DNA from 3 places in the Streptomyces sp. NPDC052036 genome. Region 3 is predicted to be linked to each of the others. Evidence: riboswitches for the same ligand, from Rfam matches in the RefSeq annotation. Region 3 holds a riboswitch; each other region holds the start of a gene.

Region 1 (7,359 bases), on a different contig from region 3:
AGATGGGCGAGCCAGGTCACCCGTACAGCCGCGGCCAGCACCGCCCCGAGCACCGCGATCGCCTCCGCCGCCACACAGCCGAGGAACACCGCCCCGGACATACCGCGCTCCCAGTCCTGTACGACCGGGAGGACCAGGGCCGCCCACAGCACGACGGCCAGCACGAAGAGCGCCTCGGCGAGCTGCTGCCGGCCCAGGAGTGAGAACCGGGTGCCCAGCACGGCGGTGGCCGGGACCACCGCGAGCGCGGCCGGGGAGCCGACCGGCCACTCCAGGCGCGCCCCCAGCAGCCGCAGAGCGATGACGGCGGCCACTCCCAGCCAGGCGACGCCCGCCAGCGCGAGGGCGATACGGGAGAGTAGCTCGTACCCGGTCTGGTGCAGCCCGACCGACAGGATGCCGGTCGCCATCACGGCGGCCCCGGTGGCGGGCGGGCGCTGCGCCCGCCAGGTGCGGAGCGCGGAGGTGCCAGACATGCGCCCGATGCTAGGGACGTGCGCCCGGCTTGCGTGCGGGGCACGCGCGCGTGAAGCCCGAAAACAACCCCACGCGCGCGTGAAGCCCGCAGGCAGCCCCGCGCACCCGGCCGTGCCCGCGCGGCGCACAGCACCCGGCGCCGTAGGACTCAGGCCGGCCGCACCACGCTGTGGATGATCGACGCGCCGCCGTAGTAGACGGACTCCTCGCGGACATAGGCGCCCGGCTTGGGAGCGTGGATCATCATGCCGTTGCCGATGTAGATGCCGACGTGGCTGATGTCGTCGTAGAAGAAGATCAGGTCGCCCGGCCGGGCGTCGGCGAGCGGCACCGTCGTGCCGACGTTCACCTGGTCGTACGTGGTGCGCGGAAGCGTGACCCCGGCGGTCTTCCACGCGGCCTGGGTCAGGCCCGAGCAGTCGTAGGACCCGGGGCCCGTCGCGCCCCACACATACGGCTTGCCGATCTGCGCGCGGGCGAAGGCGAGGACCTTCGCGGCCTGCGTGGCGTTCGAGGAGTCCGTCGCGGCGGACCCCGAGGAGGGGTTCGTGGTGGAGGACCCCGTGGAGCCGGTCGAGGCGCTCGGCGACGACTGCTGGGCTGCCTTCTGCTCGGCCGCCTGCTGCCGGGCCAGCGCATCCGCCTGGCGCTGGGCCTCCTCCTGCTTCTGCTTCTCCAGGGTGGCGAGTCGCGCCTTCTCCTGAGCGTTGAGCTCGGACAGCGTCCGGCGTGCGGCGGAGAGCTTGTCCTGGACGTCCGTCTTGGCCGTCCGCAGGGCCGTCTGCGACTCGGTGAGCGTCCGGAGGCTGTCGGCGGCCTCCCGCCGCTTCTTCATCGTCGCGGCCTGGTCGGTGACGTACTGGTCGACCGCTTCCTTCTGACGGCCGGTGAGCCGGCTCATCAGCTGCGTCTGGTCGAAGTAGTCCTGGGGGTTGTCGGCCAGCAGGAAGGTGGCCGTGTCGGGGGCCGAGGACCCGGTCCGGTACTGCGCGGCGGCGAACGAACCCAGCTGCTCACGCGCGTCGTTGAGCTTCTGTGTGCGCCGGGCGACGTCGTCGAGGAGCCTGTCGACGTGTCTGCGCTGCTCGGTCGATCGCTCCTTGGCCGCGTTGTACTTCTCGGTGGCCGACTCCGCCTGGCGGTAGAGGTCGTCGACCTTCTTCTCGACCTCCTCGATGCCGGGCTTGCCGTCGGCGGAGGGCGCGGCCTGGGCCGTCTGCGAGAGCAGCGCCACGGAGGTCAGGGCCGCCGTCGCGAGGGCGGGGGTGCGTATGCCCGCGAGGCGTGGGCCCGAGGGGCGGGACTTGCGGTGCGGCGCCATGAAAGGCGTCTCCTTCCGTGCACCGCCTACCGGGTTAGCTGTCGGGTTCGGGCGGGTGGTTCGGAAGGTGTGTGCCCTACGGCCGAGTCCCCGAGGACACTCGGCCGATTCACCCCAGGTCGGGTGGGTCCCCGGCTCCGGCCGCCACACGGCGCACCGGACTCGGCGGAGGCCGCACGGCCCGGCGACGTTCGCCGGTGGGGGTCGTGCGGCCCGCCCGCACGCTAGCCAACTGCTGTGGCTCCTGTGAAGGTTGATGCGAGATATGCCCGATACATTTCCGTGATCTCGGCTACGGAGGCATGCGCCGGGCGCGTACCGTGAGCGGGCAGGCCCGTACGGTGACGCGTGCGGCGCCGGTGCGGTCCGGGCGCGGAGTTTCCGGGACGGCGGCCGGTTGTCGGTGGAGCGCCCTAGACTCGGAGAGCGATGAGCAGCCTCTTTGACGACAGCTTCCTGGCGGACCTTCAGGCCGACTCGGCCCCGGAGGAGGAGTCCCCGCCGCCCGAGGACGATCACACTCCGGAGCCGATTCCGGACGATCTGTTCGGCGGGCGCTTCGACGCGCCGCCGGCCCGGGACACCCACTACCGCGACGGCGCGCCCCGCCCGGTCCTCGACCCCCGCGCCCTGGTGGAGGGGCTGAACGAGAACCAGCGCGCGGCGGTCGTGCACGCCGGCTCTCCCCTGCTCATCGTCGCCGGCGCCGGCTCCGGCAAGACCCGGGTGCTCACCCACCGCATCGCCTATCTGCTGGCCGAGCGGGGTGTGCATCCCGGGCAGATCCTCGCGATCACCTTCACCAACAAGGCCGCGGGCGAGATGAAGGAGCGCGTCGAGCAGCTCGTCGGCCCGCGCGCGAACGCGATGTGGGTGATGACCTTCCACAGCGCGTGCGTCCGCATCCTGCGCCGCGAGAGCAAGCGGCTCGGCTTCACGTCCTCCTTCTCGATCTACGACGCCGCCGACAGCAAGCGTCTGATGGCGCTCGTCTGCCGTGACCTGGACCTCGACCCCAAGCGATTCCCGCCCAAGTCGTTCAGCGCCAAGATCTCCAACCTGAAGAACGAGCTGATCGACGAGGAGGACTTCGCCGCGCAGGCCGCCGACGGCTTCGAGAAGACCCTCGCCCAGGCGTACACGCTGTACCAGTCGAGGCTTCGCGAGGCGAACGCCCTCGACTTCGACGATCTGATCATGACGACGGTCAACCTGCTGCGCGCCTTCCCGGACGTCGCCGAGCACTACCGCCGCCGCTTCCGCCACGTCCTCGTCGACGAGTACCAGGACACCAACCACGCCCAGTACGCCCTGGTCCGCGAGCTGGTCGGCACGTCCGAGCACCCTGTGGACGTACCGCCCGGCGGGGACGACCTCCAGCCCGCCGAGCTGTGTGTCGTGGGTGACGCCGACCAGTCGATCTACGCCTTCCGCGGCGCCACCATCCGCAACATCCTCCAGTTCGAGGAGGACTACCCGGACGCCACCACGATCCTCCTGGAGCAGAACTACCGCTCCACGCAGACGATCCTGAGCGCCGCCAACGCGGTCATCGAGCGCAACGAGTCGCGCCGCCCCAAGAACCTGTGGACCAACGCGGGTGCGGGCGCGCGGATCACCGGCTATGTCGCCGACACGGAGCACGACGAGGCGCAGTTCGTCGCCGACGAGATAGACCGCCTCACCGACCGGGGCGAGGCCAAGGCGGGCGACGTCGCCGTCTTCTACCGCACCAACGCACAGTCCCGTGTCTTCGAAGAGGTCTTCATCCGCGTCGGCCTGCCCTACAAGGTCGTCGGCGGCGTCCGCTTCTACGAGCGCAAGGAGGTCCGGGACGTCCTCGCCTACCTGAGGGTGCTGGCGAACCCGGAGGACTCCGTTCCGCTGCGGCGCATCCTGAACGTGCCGAAGCGGGGCATCGGCGAGCGCGCCGAGGCCATGATCGACGCCCTGTCCCAGCGGGAGAAGGTCAGCTTCGCGCAGGCACTGCGCCGCGTGGACGAGGCGTACGGCATGGCGGCCCGCTCGACGAACGCGGTCAAGCGGTTCAACGCGCTGATGGAGGACCTCCGGACCATCGTGGAGTCGGGCGCGGGCCCGGCCACGGTCCTGGAAGCCGTCCTGGAACGCACGGGCTATCTGGCCGAACTCCAGTCCTCGACCGACCCCCAGGACGAGACCCGCATCGAGAACCTCCAGGAACTCGCCGCCGTGGCCCTGGAGTTCGAGCAGGAGCGCGGCGAGGCCGCGGCGGCACCAGGGGCCGGAACCCCGGGGGCCACGCTGTCCGAATTCCTGGAGCAGGTCGCCCTGGTCGCCGACTCCGACCAGATCCCCGACGAGGAGGAGGGCGGCGGCGTCATCACGCTGATGACCCTCCACACCGCGAAGGGCCTGGAGTTCCCGGTGGTCTTCCTGACCGGCATGGAGGACGGCGTCTTCCCGCACATGCGCGCGCTCGGCCAGACCAAGGAACTGGAGGAGGAGCGCCGCCTGGCGTACGTGGGCATCACCCGCGCACGGGAGCGGCTCTACCTCACCCGGTCCGCGCTGCGCAGCGCCTGGGGCCAGCCCTCGTACAACCCGCCCTCGCGCTTCCTGGAGGAGATCCCGGACCAGCACGTGGAGTGGAAGCGGACGGGCGCCTCGTCCGCGCCGGTCTCCTCGGGTCCCGTCTCGGGTGTGGCGGCCTCCCTGTCCTCCTCGCTGTCGTCGGCCCGGTCGCGGTCCTCGGCCGCGGGCGCGTCCGGTTTCGCCACGCGCCGGGGCGGTGCGACGGAGCGGCCGGTGGTCTCCCTGGCGGTCGGCGACCGCGTCACGCACGACCAGTTCGGCCTGGGCACGGTGGTCGGCGTGAAGGGTACGGGCATCAACGCGGAGGCGACGATCGACTTCGGGGATACAAAGCCGAAGCGGCTGCTGCTGCGGTACGCGCCGGTGGAGAAGCTGTAGACCACAGAGGTGAGCCCCTCGCCGAACGACGGGGGCTCACCTCTGTGGGTCGATCAGGTGGGGTCCAGCCCGTGGCTGCGCAGCCAGGGCAGCGGGTCTATCGCGGCGCCGCCGTTGGGCCGTACCTCGAAGTGCAGATGGGGGCCGGTGGAGTTGCCCGAGTTGCCGGAATACGCGATCGGCTGGCCGGCCTTCACGACCGCCCCGGACGCGACGCGGTAGCTGGAGAGGTGGCAGTACCACGTCTCCGTGCCGTCCTTCGCCGTCAGGATCAACATGTTGCCGTAGGCGCTGTTCCACTGGGTGCGGACCGTGCCGTCGGTCGCGGCCATGACCGTCGTGCCGTACGAGACGGGGAAGTCGATACCGGTGTGCACCGACATCCAGTTGACTCCGGCCTGGCCGAAGTAGGCGCTGAGCCCCTTCTGGGTGACCGGCAGTACGAACTTCGGGCGCAGCCGCTCCTTGAGGGCCGCCTCCGCCGCCGCCTTCTTCTGCTCGGCGACCTGCTGGGCCTTGAGGTCGATGCGTTCCTGCGTACGGCTCGCCCGGTCCGCGAAGTCGTTCGCGCCCGCGGACAGGTTCTGCAGCTGGGAGTCCAGCTTGATGTTCGCGGTGGACGGTTTCACCGGCGCCGCGTCGGACGCGCTCGCCGTCGTCTCCTTGTGGTCGCTCCCGCCGCCGACGCCGACGGTCGCGGCGGCGATCCCCGCGACCCCCATCACACACGCCGACGGCACGGCGACGGTCAGCAGCGCGGAGCGCTTCGCCGGGGTACGGCGCCGGGAGCGGCCGGCCGTGCGGGACGCGGCACGCGAGGCCGACGCGAGAGTGATCTCTTCCTGGTCGTCGAGCAGAGGCGCGTCACCGGACGGCTCCTGCCGGGGTTCCGACTCGTCGTCCGCGGCGTGCTGCTCGTACGGAAGCTGTTCGAAGGCGGCGGTGGCCTGGTGGTCGAAGGTGTCCGCGGTGTCGAAGACCTGTGTCTCGGGGTGCTCGAAGGCCTGTGTGCCCGTCGGGTCGAAGGCCTCGGCCTGCTCGAAGTGCCCGGTCGCCGCCGTCTGCGGGTCGTGTGTCTCGTGCTCGGCGGTGGCGCCCGAGTTCCACTGGGTGGCGTCGTACGCCCCCGTGTCGAACCCCTGCGTGCCCCAGTCCCACTGCTGGGTCCCGTGGGACCGGCCGGCCTCGCGCCAGGCGCCCGCGTCCCACTGGCCTGTGGCCTCGGGGGGCCCGGCCTGCGCGGGGATACCCGCGGCGAGGTGCTGATAGCCGACGGCCCAGGCGGTCGTGTCATGGCTGCCCGTGTCGAACGCGGCGTGATGCTGGGCGGCGTACGGGTCGTAGTGCAGCGTCTCGTGCGTGCCGGTTCCGTGCAGCTGGGTGTCCGCGCCGTGGCCCGGGTGACCGGCGGTCGACCACGCGGAGGTGTCGTACGAGCCGGTCGCGCCGTGGCCCGGGAGGTCACCGAAGAGGGGATCGGCCGAGAAGGCCGTCGCCGTGTGGCCGTGGGCGCCGAACGCGCTCGCGGCGGGATCGGCGTACGAAGTGAACTCACCGTACTGGCCGCCCTGCACGCCGTACGGCGCGTAGTGCGCCGAGGTGGCATCGGGGGCCGGAGTCGGGGGCGTCGCGGTCCCCGACGGGTGACGGTCGTTCACCAACTTCTCTTTCGCCTCGACAGCAGGGGCTGGCAGAGCAGTGCGGTGACTGTACCCGGCGGTACGCGGGCGCGACAATCTTCCGCAGGTTTCCCTGCGTCAGGAAACGGGCAATCGGCCGTGTTTCGGCGGTCCCCGGCAAGGGTTTGGCTTTGCGTTCGATGAACGTTCGAGGGTCGGAGGGTGGCCGGGAGGTGTCGGGGCGGCTGTCACGCCACCGTCAGGCCCCCGGCGGGGGCGTCCGTCGGTGCCGCCGGCTGCGCGAGATCCAGCGCCTGCCGGATCCCGGTCGCGACCGCGGGGTGGACCGGCAGGGCCAGATGGCCGATCCCGCTCACCCGGATGTTGTGCGCCAGCAGGTCCGGGTGGTCGACGCAGGCCGTCTCCAGCGGATCCATGAGCGGGTCCAGATCGCTCCAGAAACTCACGAAATGCGTACGGCAACCGGGTGCCGGCTCGCGCAGCTCCTCGATCAGCTCGGAGCCCGGGCGCATCTGGCGGACGATGGGGTGCGCGTTCGCGAGGGGTGCCACCCGGGTGCCGGAGTGGGGCGTGCCCAGTGTGACGAGCGTACGGACATGGAGGTCACCGCCGAGGCGCTGTACGTAGTACCGCGCGATCAGTCCGCCCAGGCTGTGGCCGACGACGTCCACCTGCGGCTGCCCGGTGCGCTCGCACAACTCTTCTATATGACGGCCGAGCAGTTTCGCCGCGGTGCGGATGTCGCAGGTCAGCGGCGAGTAATTGAGTGACTCGATGTGCTGTCGGCCGTGCTGGGTGAGGTTGCGGCGCAGCAGGACGAAGACCGAACGGTTGTCGATGAACCCGTGGACCAGGATGACCGGCGGCTTGGCCTCGGTCGGCAGCGTCGCGGCACCCGGTGGGATGGGGAGCGCAGAGGAATGGCGCTCCTGGATGATGCCCGAGGGGTAGAGGAGCAGATGTCCGGCG
Region 2 (7,359 bases), on a different contig from region 3:
GTCCAGATCCGCGTTCGGATAGCGGATCAGATGGCGGGCGGCCGCGATGACCTCACCCAGGTTGTGCGGCGGCATGTTCGTCGCCATGCCGACCGCGATACCCGAGGCGCCGTTCACCAGCAGGTTCGGGAAGGCGGCGGGCAGGGCCACCGGCTCCTGCTCCTGGCCGTCGTAGTTGGGCGCGAAGTCGACCGTGTCCTCGTCGATCGACTCGGTCATCAGGCTCGTCGCCTCGGTCATACGGCACTCGGTGTACCGCATGGCGGCCGGCGGGTCGTCGTTGCCGAGCGAACCGAAGTTGCCGTGGCCGTCGACGAGCGGGACACGCATCGAGAAGGGCTGGGCCATGCGCACCAGGGCGTCGTAGATGGACGCGTCGCCGTGCGGGTGCAGCTTGCCCATGACCTCGCCCACGACACGGGCGCACTTCACATAGCCGCGCTCGGGGCGCAGGCCCATCTCGTTCATCTGGTAGACGATGCGCCGGTGCACCGGCTTGAGGCCGTCGCGGGCATCCGGCAGGGCCCTGGAGTAGATGACCGAGTAGGCGTACTCGAGGAAGGAGCCCTGCATCTCGTCGACGACGTCGATGTCGAGGATCTTCTCCTCGTAGTCGTCGTCGGGCGGCGGGGTCTTCGTGCTGCGGCGGGCCATTGCTGCCGGCTCCTTCACAGTCTGCGCTGGGCATGAACGGAATCTGACGCCGACCATTGTGGACCGCCGCACCGACAACGCGGACCAGGACCCGTACTACGGAGCCCTCGGCCCGGGAACGGGCGCGTCCTGGGGTTGTCAACACCGTACGGTGTCCTCCACCCCCCGTAATCACAGTCTCGCTCTGGGCGTACGCAGCCCGGGAACTTCGCCACTGGTCCGCACGCTTGCATACAGTGACAGGACTGGTAGGAAACTGCGGGATTCCGCGACAGCTCCGCGATCGAAGGGACGTACATGCCCATGGGTCACACGGCCACAGCCGAGGCAGGCTCCGGGGGCCTGACAGCGACCGAGCACCGCCTGGCCAACGGTTTGCGCGTGGTGCTCTCCGAGGACCACCTGACCCCGGTCGCGGCGGTGTGCCTCTGGTACGACGTCGGCTCGCGTCACGAGGTCGAGGGCCGCACCGGCCTCGCCCACCTTTTCGAGCACCTGATGTTCCAGGGCTCGGGACAGGTGAAAGGCAACGGCCACTTCGAGCTGGTGCAAGGCGCGGGCGGCTCGCTGAACGGCACGACGAGCTTCGAGCGCACGAACTACTTCGAGACCATGCCGACCCACCAGTTGGAGCTCGCCCTCTGGCTGGAGGCCGACCGCATGGGCTCCCTGCTCGCCGCCCTCGACGACGAGTCCATGGAGAACCAGCGGGACGTCGTGAAGAACGAGCGCCGCCAGCGCTACGACAACGTTCCGTACGGCACCGCCTTCGAGAAGCTGACCGCGCTCGCCTACCCCGAGGGCCACCCGTACCACCACACGCCCATCGGTTCGATGGCGGACCTGGACGCGGCCACCCTGGAGGACGCGCGCGCCTTCTTCCGCACGTACTACGCGCCCAACAACGCCGTCCTCTCCATCGTCGGGGACATCGACCCGCAGCAGACCCTCGCCTGGGTCGAGAAGTACTTCGGGTCCATCCCGGCCCACGACGGCAAGCCCGCGCCGCGCGACGGCTCGCTGCCCGACATCATCGGCGAGCAGCTGCGCGAGGTCGTCGAGGACGAGGTCCCGGCGCGCGCCCTCATGGCCGCCTACCGGCTGCCGCAGGACGGCACGCGTGCGTGCGACGCGGCGGACCTGGCCCTCACCATCTTCGGCGGCGGCGAGTCCTCCCGGCTCTACAACCGGCTCGTACGGCGTGACCGCACGGCCGTCGCCGCCGGCTTCGGTCTCCTCCGGCTGGCCGGAGCGCCCTCCCTGGGCTGGCTGGACGTGAAGACCTCCGGCGACATCGAGGTGCCCGTCATCGAGTCCGCCATCGACGAGGAGCTGGCCCGGTTCGCCGAGCAGGGCCCCACGGCCGAGGAAATGGAGCGCGCCCAGGCCCAGTTGGAGCGCGAATGGCTGGACCGGCTCGGCACGGTCGCGGGCCGCGCGGACGAACTGTGCCGGTACGCGGTGCTGTTCGGCGACCCCCAGCTCGCCCTGACCGCCGTGCAGCGGGTGCTCGACGTCACCGCCGAGGAGGTGCAGGAGATCGCCAAGGCCCGCCTGCGCCCCGACAACCGCGCGGTGCTCGTGTACGAGCCGGTCACTGCCGACACCCCGGAAGCCGCCGAGACCACCGCTGCCGAAGGCACCAGCAACGACGAGGAGTCGGCGAAGTGACCGAGCTCGCGACCATGGACTTCCACCCGCAGCCCCAGCCCGGCACGGCCCGGCCCTGGGCGTTCCCCGCACCCGAGCGCGGCGCCCTGGACAACGGCCTGACCGTGCTGCGCTGCCACCGCCCCGGCCAGCAGGTCGTCGCCGTCGAGGTGCTCCTCGACGCACCCCTGGACGCCGAGCCGGCCGGCCTCGACGGCGTCGCCACGATCATGGCGCGCGCCTTCTCGGAGGGCACCGACAAGCACTCCGCCGAGGAGTTCGCCGCCGAGCTGGAGCGCTGCGGCGCCACCCTCGACTCGCACGCCGACCACCCCGGGGTGCGGCTGTCCCTCGAAGTGCCCGTCTCCCGCCTCCCGAAGGCGCTCGGGCTGCTCGCCGACGCCCTGAGGGCACCGGCGTTCGACGAGAGCGAGATCGAGCGCCTGGTGCACAACCGCCTCGACGAGATCCCGCACGAGATGGCGAACCCGGCCCGCCGCGCCGCCAAGGAGCTCTCCAAGGAGCTGTTCCCGGCGTCCTCGCGGATGTCGCGCCCGCGTCAGGGCACCGAGGAGACGGTCGAGACCATCGACGCGGCCGCCGTCCGCGGGTTCTACGAGCGGCATGTGCGGCCCTCCACGGCCACCGCCGTCGTGGTCGGCGACCTCACTGGCGTCGACCTCGACGCGCTCCTCGGCGACACCCTCGGGGCCTGGACGGGGGAGGCCGCCAAGCCGCGCCCCGTGCCCCCGGTGACCGCCGACGACACCGGCCGCGTGATCATCGTGGACCGCCCCGGGGCCGTCCAGACGCAGTTGCTCATCGGCCGCGTCGGCGCGGACCGCCACGACCGGGTGTGGCCCGCACAGGTGCTCGGCACGTACTGCCTCGGCGGCACCCTGACCTCGCGCCTGGACCGCGTCCTGCGGGAGGAGAAGGGCTACACCTACGGTGTGCGGTCGTTCGGCCAGGTCCTGCGCTCCGCGCCCGACGGCACCGGCGCCGCGATGCTGGCCATCAGCGGCTCCGTCGACACGCCGAACACCGGCCCGGCGCTCGACGACCTCTGGAAGGTACTGCGCACGCTCGCCGCCGAGGGGCTGACGGACGCCGAGCGCGATGTCGCCGTGCAGAACCTGGTGGGTGTGGCGCCGCTCAAGTTCGAGACCGCGGCCGCCGTCGCGAGCTCGCTCGCCGACCAGGTCGAGCAGCACCTGCCGGACGACTACCAGTCGACGCTCTATCAGAGGCTCGCCGACACCGGCACGGTCGAGGCCACGGCCGCCGTCGTGAACGCCTTCCCGGTGGACCGTCTGGTGACCGTCCTGGTCGGTGACGCCGCGCAGATCGAGGAGCCCGTCAAGGCGCTCGGCATCGGCGAAGTGCACGTCGTACGGGCCGAGTAGACGCTCCTGGCAGGCGTCCGGAACGGCGACGTTCCGCAGGGGCCCTGGTGACGTCCCCCGTCATCAGGGCCCTTCTCCTTGGGTTTTGTCCGTATTGCCATAGAGGCTGCCCCTCTGCCCTGTGGGATGCGCTACAAACCCCACGCTCGGTTTGCCGGGGGACAGAGGGCCCTTCTAGCGTCTGTCGGGCTGTTCGTCAGGCAGTGCGCCGCACCCGCGGCACCGGACAGTCATCGCCGAGTCCCCGTACGGCGCGAGCCAGGGGAGCCGGGGACCCACCTTCTCTCGTCGCCTTCGCGGCCGGAGGGGCCCGCTCTCGTCGCCTTCGCGGCCGGAAGGGCCCACGCAGTCCCTGGGGTGAATCGGGCGCCAGCCCGTAGGAGACCTTCCTGCTCCGAACCCGTCAGCTAACCCGGTAGGCGAGAGGGAAGGAAAGGACCAGCCACTTCATGGCGTTCACCTGCGCCACCGGGAAGCACCGCCGTCCGAGCCGTATGCAGCGTACGGCCACGAACGCGATGGGCGTCGCGGCGCTCACCACCACCGGGGCCATCGGCACCCTGGCCGCCCCGGCTTTCGCCGCCGGGCACCCCGTCGAGGAGACGGGACTCATGCGGGCCGTCACCCTCGGCGACTCGGTCGCGGCGAAGATCGACGCTCAGGCCGCCGCACAGAAGCAGGCCGCCGACCAGAAGAAGGCCGCCGAGGCCGCGCGCCGGGAGGCGGCGGAGAAGGCGCGCAAAGAGCACGAGGCCAAGGAGCGCGCCGCCCGCGAGGCCGAGCGTGAGCGGCTGAACGCGTTCGTGGCGCCGATCTACCACTCGTACGTCTCCACCGGCTACAAGACCGGCGGCTCCCTGTGGTCCTCCGGCGCCCACACCGGTATCGACTTCCACGCCGCCACGGGCACGCCTGTCCACGCGGTCGGCTCGGGCACGGTCGTGGAGATCGGCTGGGGCGGCGCGTACGGCAACCAGATCGTCATCAAGATGAACGACGGCACCTACACGCAGTACGGCCATCTGTCGTCCATCGGTGTCTCCGTGGGCCAGCACGTCACCCCCGGCGGCCAGATCGGCCTTTCCGGGGCCACGGGCAACACGACCGGGCCGCACCTCCACTTCGAGGCGCGCACCACCCCGGAGTACGGCTCGGACATGGACCCGGTCGCCTACCTCAGGTCGCACGGTGTGAACGTCTGACCGCCGGCCGCCGCACGGCGCCCGTGAAGGTGACGGCCCCGGCCCCTCAGCCGGGGCCTTCGTCGTTTCGAACTCCTGTCTGTCCAAAAAATATCCATGGATTCCGGCCTGCCGTCGGAAATTCCGGCGCGCTGCAATAGAGTCGGCTGGACACACGTCGACCGGGGACGTTTCACGGGGATTAAGGCGGTGGTCGGGCATGCGTATTCCGGCGCACTCGGTATGCACGGCGATCCGTGACGACATCGTCGCGGGTCTCTACGAGCGCGGCAGCCGGCTGACCGAGGAACTCCTCGCCCGCCGCTACGGCGTCTCCCGCGTCCCCGTCCGCGAGGCCCTGCGCACCCTGGAGGCAGAGGGCTTCGTCGTCACCCGCAGACACGCGGGCGCATGTGTCGCGGAACCCACCGAGCAGGAGGCCGCCGACCTTCTGGAGATGCGGATGCTGCTGGAGCCGCTGGGGGCCGCGCGCGCCGCACAGCGTCGCACCGAGGCCCATCTCAAGGTGCTGCGCGGCCTGGTCAGACTGGGTCAGGAGCGCGTCAGGAGAGGCCCCAGCGAGGATCTGCGCTCGCTGGGCGGCTGGTTCCACGAGACCCTGGCACAGTCCTGCGGGAGCCCCGTGCTCGCCTCGACGCTCGGTCAGCTACGGCACAAGATCGCCTGGATGTACACGGTCGAGGCGCCGGTCAGCCCCGTGGAGTCCTGGGCCGAGCACGGCGGCATCGTGGACGCCGTCGCGCGCGGCGACAGTGAGCGGGCGCGCGCCATCACGGCACTGCACACCGAGCGCGCGACCGCCGCGCACCGGCTGCGTCTGCCCGGCGCGGGCGACCGCGCGGACCGAGTGAGGACTTCGCAACATGCCGTAAACGTGTCGGGAGCCCGGCATTAACACAGGCGCCGTATACAAAGAGGGATATTCCGCGAAGCCCATTTCGGCTGCCCTCGTTCTCGCGTGCCCCGATAAATCCGGCGTACGTGATTTCCGGGTGCGGTGCGGAATTCTCGCGACCGCGCCGAATTTCTCGCGCGCGCCGGGTGGAGATGCCGCCCTCGGGGCCGCGAAGCCCGCCGGGTCCGCTGCCGGGAGACGGCGAAAGCCGCGTCCCTCAGGGGTGACGCGGCTTTCGTGACCGGGGTGTCCGAAGGGTCAGACGGTCTCCGGGAGCTCCTCGAGACCCTCGGCGACCAGCTTGGCCAGACGGTCCAGCGCGGCGTCCGCGCCGTCCGCGTCGGAGGCCAGGACGACCTCCTCGCCGCCCTGGGCGCCCAGCCCGAGGACCGCCAGCATGGACGCGGCGTTGACGGGGTTGCCGTCGGCCTTGGCGATGGTCACGGGGACGCCGGACGCCGTTGCCGCCCGGACGAAGATGGAGGCGGGACGGGCGTGGAGGCCCTCGGCCCAGCCGACGTTGACGCGGCGCTCAGCCATGTGTTGCTGCCCTTCGGTTTCAGGGTTGTCTAGACCAGTTTTCCATATGGTGAAGGGTTCCCGGACCGGACGGAAGCCCCCTCCCCGGAGGGTCCGCATGCTGGACGGTCCGCGCACGGTTCCCCCAGCCTGCCTCGCGTCGTCGCCGGACGCGAGCCGTACTCTGGGGCCCATGCAGACCGCGTCGGACCGGCATGAGTACCCCGCCCACTGGGAGGCCGACGTGGTGCTCCGCGACGGCGGCACCGCACGCATCAGGCCCATCACCGTTGATGACGCCGACCGCCTCGTCAGCTTCTACGAGCAGGTCTCCGCCGAGTCGAAGTACTACCGCTTCTTCGCGCCGTACCCACGTCTGTCCGCCAGGGACGTCCACCGCTTCACGCACCACGACTTTGTGGACAGGGTGGGACTCGCGGCCACGATCGGCGGCGAGTTCATCGCCACCGTACGCTACGACCGGATCGGCGCCGACGGCATGCCCGCCTCCGCGCCCTCCGACGAGGCCGAGGTCGCTTTCCTCGTGCAGGACGCGCACCAGGGACGCGGGGTCGCGTCGGCCCTCCTCGAACACATCGCGGCGGTCGCGAGGGAGCGCGGCATCCGCCGGTTCGCCGCCGAGGTGCTGCCCGCCAACTCCAAGATGATCAAGGTGTTCACGGACGCCGGGTACCAGCAGCAGCGCAGCTTCGAGGACGGCGTCGTACGCCTGGAACTGGACCTGGAGCCCACCGACCGGTCGCTGGCCGTGCAGCGGGCGCGGGAGCAGCGGGCCGAGGCACGGTCGGTGCAGCGACTGCTGGCCCCCGGCTCGGTCGCCGTGATCGGCGCGGGCCGCACACCCGGGGGAGTGGGCCGCAGCGTTCTCGACAACCTCAGAGACGGCGGGTACACCGGCCGCCTGTACGCGGTGAACAAGGCCTTCGAGGAGGACCGCAAGGAACTCGACGGGGTCCCCGCCCACCGCTCCGTCCGCGAGATCCCCGAGCCGGTGGACCTCGCGGTCGTCGCC
Region 3 (7,359 bases):
CACCGGGGCTGCCGGAGTCACCGGGCCGGATCCGTTCCCGCCAGGCTCCGGATTCACTCCCGCGCTCTTCGATGAACTGCTTGAAGCGTCGCAGGTCTCCCTTGACGCGCCGGTCGATGACCCCCAGGGTGTCCGCGGTCCGCTCCACGGCCCCGGCGGGCTCGACGTCCATCACGAGCTCCACCCGGGTGTGCATGTCGTCCACGCGCTGGAAGCGGACCGAGCCCTTCTGCCGGGTGTCACCGCTGGTCGTACGCCAGGTGATCCGCTCGTCGGGAAGCTGGTCGATGATCTCGGTGTCGAACTCCCGGCGGATACCGCCGATCTTGGTGGTCCAGTGGGTGTGGCGGTCGTCGAGCTGCCTGACCTCCTCGACCCCCTCCATGAAATTCGGGAACTCCTCGAACTGGGTCCACTGGTTGTAGGCGGTACGGAGGGGGACCTCGACCTCCACCGTTTCCCTGACCATGCTCATCTGCGCCTCCTTCGGCTGATCGACCGCGACCGGCCGGGGGCCCGCCGCTCGGATCCTGGTCATCGCGCCGAGTACCCGGCGAGGACCCGTTTACGGCGGTGACGCCCCGACTGTCGGCGGGCGCGGCCTTCACCCGGTGGCCGTGCGACCGATGGCGAGGCAGGGTGGTAGGCATGGGTCTCCGGCAAAGGGCCGTCGCGGGGCTACGAGAGTCGTGGCAGTCGAGCCATGCCCTCCTGCTGCTCCCCCTGGCGCTGATCGTCGCGATCATGGTGGTGGACATCCACTCTCCCGAGAGCATCCATCTGGGCCCCGCACTGGTGATCGCGCCTGCCCTCACGTCTTCGTTCGCCGGGCCCCGCCTGTCCAGCCTCATCGGGGCACTGGCCGTGATAGCGCAGATCATCATCGCCGTCCTGCACGGCGGGCTGGGCACCACCAACCACATCGTGCAGATCCTCACCCTGTTCGTACTGTCGGTGATGATCGTGGTCTACTGCGCCATCAGGGACCGGCACCGTGAACAACTGGCCCAGGTCCGGTCGGTGGCCGAAGCGGCACAGCACGTCCTGCTGTGGCCGCTGCCGGAACACATCGGTCCCCTGAGAGTGGCCTGCCTGTACCTGGCGGCCGAGGACGAGGCGCAGATCGGCGGCGACCTGTACGCCGCCACCCGCGCGGACAGCAGGGTGCGCGTCCTGATCGGCGACGTACGCGGCAAGGGCCTCTCGGCCATCGGCGAGGCCGCCCTGTTGCTCGGTGCCTTCCGTGAGGCGGGCCATCGGCAGTCGTCGCTGCCGGATCTGGCCGCCACCCTGGAGCAGAGCGTGACCCGCTATCTGGCCGACTTCGAGCCGCCCGAGGAACTGGGCGAACGCTTCGCCACCGCCCTGCTGATGGAGATCCCCGACGGCGACCCGATCACCCGCATGACCAGTTGCGGGCACCCTCCGCCGCTGCTGCTCAGCCCCGGTCATGTGGTCACCGTCCCGAGCGTGCACCCGGCACCCCCGATGGGGATCGGCTCGGCGCACCCGGGGGACTACCACCTGGACGTGTTCTCCTTCGAGCCCGGCGACACCCTCCTGCTCTACACCGACGGCGTCATCGAGGCCCGGGACGCCGCCGGCCGCTTCTATCCGCTCGCGGACCGCGCGGCCCAGTGGACCGAGGAGTGCCCCGAGACGCTGCTGCACCGCATCCGTCGCGATCTGCTCTCCCACACCGGCGGGCGCCTGGACGACGACGCCGCGCTCATCGCCCTGCGCCGGACCCCGAGCGTCCATCACGGGCGTCCGCACCCGCGGATCATTCACGCCGACGGCTTCCGTCACCGTCCGCAGAACCAGCCGCAGGGCGGGTGATCCGCACCCTCAGGTGCTGAAGGAGGCGGAGAGACCCGGAGTCCCTGCCGCGGACGACGACGTACGAGAAGACGCCGAGGGAGGGCGGCACCAGGCCGAAGACCAGCCAGCCGGCCTTGGGGGCAGAGCCGCCCATGGGCGTGTGCCCCGACAGCGGCCCCTGGCGCCTTCAGCGTGCCCACGGCATCCGGCGGCGGGCCTCACCCGGAACGGGTGAGCGGGCGCGGTCTGCGTCACTCCGGCAGTCGGCGCATCTCCACGACGTGCAGTCCGAGGGACTGGCAGCGGGCCAGCAGCTCGTACACCTGCGCATCGTCGAGGACGGGGCCGAACAGGAGGGTCTGGCCGGACATGGTGACGTGCTCCAGCTCCGGAAAGGCCTGGGCCAGCGTCTCCGACATCTGCCCGTCGACACGGATCTCATAGCGCATGAGCTGCTCTCTCGCGGATGGCCTGGGGCGGGTGACGTGCGCCTCTCCCCGTGATGGTCCGCCCCGGTGCGTCCCCGCACCTCACCTGGGGCAGGTGAACGGCTCCGCCGTCAGTCCTTCACGGCGATCTTGAACACGATGATCAGCAGACCGATCACCAGGTTGATCGCGGCAGAGACGGCCACCAGGCGCCAGGAGGCCCCGGCATGGCGTGCGGCGGCGGCCGACCAGCCCATCTGCCCCGCCACTGCCACGGAGAGCGACAGCCAGACCGTGCCCCGCAGATCCAGGCCCAGCAGCGGGCTGACGGCGACCGCGGCGGCCGGCGGGACGGCTGCCTTGACGATCGGCCACTCGTCACGGCACACATGCAGGACGGTCGCGCGGTCCAGGCGCGACTGCGCCAGGCGGGCGCCGAACAGCTGGGCGTGCACATGCGCGATCCAGAACACCACGCCGGTGCTGACCAGCAGCAGCACCATTTCGCCCCGCGGCAACGGGCCGTGGGTACCGGCGCCGACCACCACCGAGGCGGCGAGCAGGGAGCCGTAGACACCGCCGGTGTAGTCGGCACGCGCCCGGCGTTCGGCGATGCGCGCCCGGGCGTCGGAGTCGTCCGCCTTGGGCCTGCGTCGCATGGGGGATGACCCTCCTGATCGCTCCACGTCATCGTGCCGCAGCACCGGACTGATCATGCTTAACCAGCCGAATAGCGGAATATCAGAAATATAAGGCGAGAGCGCGCAATCGGGCCCCGATGGACCCGGTGGCGCGAGCGAAGCGCCCTGCCGGCCGGGGCGCTCAGCGCCACCGGGCGGCGCGCGAGCGTCCTCGCGCTCCGTTCCGCCCGGAAAGCGACGACCGGTCGAGGAGCGGATCAGTGAAAAGCGAAGCTCGATGGGAACGCCCAGACGAAAATCACACTTAGGTATCGGACATTTCGCGCTTCAATCTTCACGCCAGGCACACAAGTTGGCTAAGTTGACGGCTAGGCCAAGCGACTCCCTCCGGCGAACCTCGCCGGGTTGCACGGCCTCCGCCGAATCCGATGCACCTCGACCGCAACCGGAACCGGGGACCCAACCGACCACGGGGTGAATCGGCTCAACTGCTCGCCGAGGCAGGGGCCGTAGGGCACACCTTCCGGATCCGTCCGCCCGAACCCGTCAGCTAACCCGGTAGGCGGAGCACGGAAGGAGTACGACCCCATGGCGCCGGAGCGAACCCCGGGCCCAGGAGGCTTCGGCCCCCATGGCATGCGCAGGTTCACCGAGGACGACGGTCCGAGCCGCGACGAGGTCCAGCAGCGGATCCGCAGCCTGTACGACCGGGCGGAGACCGACAGCGGAACCTTCAACGCGACGCGCGCGGTGGCGACGGGGACGCAGAGGCGTGCCAACCCGGTACTCGACAAGGATCGCCGACGCGTCGACCCGGCACTCGAGGACATGGCCCGGCAGTGGTTCGAGGCGGCGCGTCTGAGTCTGGGGCCGACCGTTCCGGCGGCACTGCCGCGCGACAGGATGCCGGACAGCTCGTCCTCGGCCCGGCCCTCGGAACCGGCGAGTATTCCGGTGAGCGACCTCGTCCTCCTTCTCCGCGAGCTGGGCCTGGCCGATCGGCCCGACCGCGAACTCACCGCCGGCCCGGCCGCGCGTCCCGTGGCCGAGCTGACCGCCGCCGTCGCGGAACCGGCCGCGCGCCCCGTCCCGGAGCTGACCGCCGGCCCCGTTGCGGAGCTGACCGCCGGCCCCATGGCCGCGTTGCCCGCTGCCCCGCCGAAGCTGCCGGACACGCCCCAGGTCACGCCCGCCGGGGCCGCCGAGCCCGAGTCGTCCGCCCCGCAGACCGCCAAGGAGCACACCCGGCAGAGGCTCTCCGCGGCCCGTGACCTGCTGGCCCAGCGGTCCGCGCGGCAGGGCACGCCGTCCCCGGCGGTCGAGCCCAGTCCCGCGATGGACGCCTGGCGCTCGACGGAGGGGCAGGACGGCCTCGCGGTCCACGAGGCCTGGCAGTGGCAGCAGCCGTCCGCCCTCGGCATGGACCTCCCGGCCGCCTCGCCCGACGCGGGCCTCTACGCCACCGCCCCCGCGGCTCCCCTCACCCCGGATCCACTGACGTACCCTCAACTGCCCACGGCGGCCGAACCGTTCCTCGCCGCCCCCCAGGCGTTCCCGACCATGGACCCCCTGCCCGCCGCACCCGAACTCCCCGCCCCCGAACCATTCCTGCCCACCCCCGAACCGTTCCTCGCCACCCCGCAGCCGTTCCCCACCGCCGAACCGTTCCCCGCCGCCGAACCGCTGCCCGGCGCCGAGGTCGTATCGGGCGCCGGACTCCCCTTGGGGATCGGCGGGGCGCAGGAGCCGGGGTACGACACGAAGTACGCGAAGGCGGTCGCCTTCGCCCGTGCGCAGATCGGCAGGCCCTGCCTCTGGGGCGCGGCCGGACCCGAGTCGTACGACGCCGCCGGTCTCACACAGGCCGCCTGGAGGGCTGCCGGGGTGACTCTCCCGCGTGCGGCCCGCGACCAGTCGGTGGTCGGCACGGTGGTTCCCCTCATCGACATCCAGCCCGGCGACCTCGTGTTCTTCAATCCGGACGCCGGCCATGTCGGCCTGAGCACCGGCAACGGCATGATGATCCACGCTCCGGGCCCGGGCGCCTTCATCCGCGAGGAGGCGGTCCTCTACGCCGGTGAGGCGGCGATCCACAGCGTGATGCGGCCCGCGTGAGGCCACCCGCGTGACGTGACCCGGGGGCGGGCGTGCTCGGTTCGCCCCCGGCGCCGTCGACGGACCTCAACCGGGCTCGCGGGCGACCGTTCGTCGATCACCGGTGGCGGAGTGTGTCCGAAGGGACGTCCCTGCGGCTGTTCCGACCGTTCCACCTGCGAGTTCGGACCGATCACGCGGCGGCCGTCGGCATTGCGGCAGGCGGTTTCGCGTAGCAGCGTAGGGGATGTGAGAGGCCCGATTGTCGAGCGGATCCACCGCAAGAGGGACCGCAGAGGCTGGCTGAGCGGCGCGCCACCCCCTTGGTGGGTGAAGGTGCTGCCCGTGGTCCTGCTGATCATCGTGGGCATCGTGAGCCTGGTCGCACCCTCGCCGCTGGACATCGGATTCCTTCTGGGAGCCATCCCGCCCCTGGCCGTCCTGTCCTACGGGCCCGCGGCCACCGCCGGGCTCGGCCTTCTCGTCGTAGGACTGCAGCACACCCGCGTCTTCCACCTGGACCGGCCGGGCAGCACGGACCTGCTCACGATCAGCTTCGTTGCCGTGCTGAGCGTGTTCGTGTCGTATGTGCGCAGCCATCGCGACGCCCAGCTCAACGTCGAACGCACGGTCGCGGAGGCGGCCCAGAACGCGCTGGTTCCGCCGCTGCGCGAGCAGGTGGGGCTGGTCCACTGCGCCGGTCTGTACCGCGCGGCCCAGCGCGGGACGCTCGTCGGCGGCGACTTCTTCGATGTGCGCGAGGGCCCCACCGGGGTACGGGCGGTCATGGGCGATGTGCAGGGGCACGGGCTGTCGGCGGTCTCGACCGTCGCCTCGCTGCTCGGGGCATTCCGGGAAGCGGTGCTCGACCAGCCCGATCTGCCCTCGGTCGCCTCCCGCCTCGACCGCAGGCTGCTCGTGGACTCGGGAGACGCCCGGCTCGCGGAGCTGTTCGCGACGGCGGTGCTGCTGGAGTTCTCCCCCGACGCCCGGACGGTACGGATCATCGCCTGCGGCAGTCCGGCGCCCGTACTGCTCCACGACGGCAAGGCAACCGAGCTGGAGGTGCCGTCCGGTACACCGCTCGGGATCGGGCTGAGCGAAGGGGGCACGTACGACGAGGTCGTCCGGAAGCTGGAAGGCGGGGACCGGCTGTTCCTGGCCTCGGACGGCATCTGGGAGGCACGGGACGCGACCGGGACGTTCTATCCTCTGGTCGACCGGCTCCCCCGGTTCGCCGACGACGAGCCCACCGCGACGACCCGGCAGGTGTGGGAAGATCTCTTGCGCTTCTGCGGCTCCGTCCGCGACGACGCCACGATGCTTCTCCTCACCCCGGAGCCCCGAGGCGAGCCATAAGGCATACTTATGACGTCATAGAGGCAACCCGCGTACCAAGTAAGGTTTGCCTTAGTTTAAGGTTTCCGACGAGCCGTCTGTCACCGCTCGAAGGGAACCTGATCATGCCGCGCCCCCTGCGGGTAGCCATCGTCGGAGCCGGCCCCGCCGGGATCTACGCCGCCGACGCCCTGCTCAAGTCCGAGGTGGCCGCCGAGCCCGGCGTGTCCATCGACATCTTCGAGCGGATGCCGGCCCCGTTCGGCCTCATCCGCTACGGCGTCGCCCCGGACCACCCGCGGATCAAGGGCATCATCACCGCCCTGCACCAGGTGCTCGACAAACCGCAGGTCCGTCTGTTCGGCAACGTCGACTACCCCACCGACATCAGCCTGGACGACCTGCGCACGTTCTACGACGCCGTGATCTTCTCGACGGGCGCGACGGCCGACCGGGACCTCGACATACCCGGCATCGGCCTCGCGGGCTCCTACGGCGCGGCCGACTTCGTCTCCTGGTACGACGGACATCCGGACGTGCCGCGGACCTGGCCCCTCGCGGCCGAGAAGGTCGCCGTCCTCGGCGTGGGCAACGTCGCGCTCGACGTGGCCCGCATCCTGGCCAAGACCGCGGACGAACTGCTGCCCACCGAGATCCCGCCGAACGTCTACGACGGCCTCAAGGCCAACAGGGCCCTGGAGATCCATGTCTTCGGCCGCCGCGGCCCGGCGCAGGCGAAGTTCAGCCCGATGGAGCTGCGGGAGCTGGACCACTCCCCCAGCATCGAGGTCATCGTGGACCCCGAGGACATCGACTACGACGAGGGGTCGATCGCGACGCGGCGCGGCAACAAGCAGGCCGACATGGTCGCCAAGACGCTGGAGAACTGGGCGATCCGGGACGTCGGCGACCGGCCGCACAAGTTGTTCCTGCACCTCTTCGAGTCGCCCACCGAGATCCTCGGCGAGGACGGCAAGGTCGTCGGTCTGCGCACCGAGCGCACGGCCCTGGACGGCACCGGCAACGTCAAGGGCACG

What was found. Region 3 has a riboswitch for cyclic di-AMP ahead of AB0L95_RS22610 (NlpC/P60 family protein). Riboswitches for the same ligand answer to the same signal wherever they lie in the genome.
Region 1: it holds a riboswitch for cyclic di-AMP, as region 3 does, so the genes downstream of both, AB0L95_RS29770 (NlpC/P60 family protein) here and AB0L95_RS22610 (NlpC/P60 family protein) in region 3, are expected to answer to the same signal.
Region 2: it holds a riboswitch for cyclic di-AMP, as region 3 does, so the genes downstream of both, AB0L95_RS03355 (M23 family metallopeptidase) here and AB0L95_RS22610 (NlpC/P60 family protein) in region 3, are expected to answer to the same signal.

Annotation. Positions count from the first base shown of each region.
Region 1 covers NZ_JBFAWW010000027.1:69,580-76,938, forward strand. Annotated here, with positions in the region: gene AB0L95_RS29765 (tellurite resistance/C4-dicarboxylate transporter family protein) at 1-476, opposite strand, end outside; gene AB0L95_RS29770 (NlpC/P60 family protein) at 626-1,798, opposite strand; cyclic di-AMP (ydaO/yuaA leader) riboswitch at 1,807-1,976, opposite strand; gene pcrA (DNA helicase PcrA) at 2,228-4,750, shown strand; gene AB0L95_RS29780 (peptidoglycan DD-metalloendopeptidase family protein) at 4,804-6,408, opposite strand; gene AB0L95_RS29785 (alpha/beta fold hydrolase) at 6,618-7,359, opposite strand, start outside.
Region 2 covers NZ_JBFAWW010000001.1:708,225-715,583, reverse strand. Annotated here, with positions in the region: gene AB0L95_RS03370 (DNA topoisomerase IV subunit A) at 1-654, opposite strand, end outside; gene AB0L95_RS03365 (pitrilysin family protein) at 952-2,325, shown strand; gene AB0L95_RS03360 (pitrilysin family protein) at 2,322-3,710, shown strand; cyclic di-AMP (ydaO/yuaA leader) riboswitch at 3,935-4,147, shown strand; gene AB0L95_RS03355 (M23 family metallopeptidase) at 4,160-4,912, shown strand; gene AB0L95_RS03350 (GntR family transcriptional regulator) at 5,112-5,807, shown strand; gene AB0L95_RS03345 (HPr family phosphocarrier protein) at 6,066-6,347, opposite strand; gene AB0L95_RS03340 (GNAT family N-acetyltransferase) at 6,520-7,359, shown strand, end outside.
Region 3 covers NZ_JBFAWW010000016.1:96,799-104,157, reverse strand. Annotated here, with positions in the region: gene AB0L95_RS22630 (SRPBCC family protein) at 1-475, opposite strand, end outside; gene AB0L95_RS22625 (PP2C family protein-serine/threonine phosphatase) at 649-1,839, shown strand; gene AB0L95_RS22620 (hypothetical protein) at 2,073-2,270, opposite strand; gene AB0L95_RS22615 (hypothetical protein) at 2,381-2,908, opposite strand; cyclic di-AMP (ydaO/yuaA leader) riboswitch at 3,298-3,471, shown strand; gene AB0L95_RS22610 (NlpC/P60 family protein) at 3,479-5,005, shown strand; gene AB0L95_RS22605 (PP2C family protein-serine/threonine phosphatase) at 5,234-6,343, shown strand; gene AB0L95_RS22600 (FAD-dependent oxidoreductase) at 6,448-7,359, shown strand, end outside.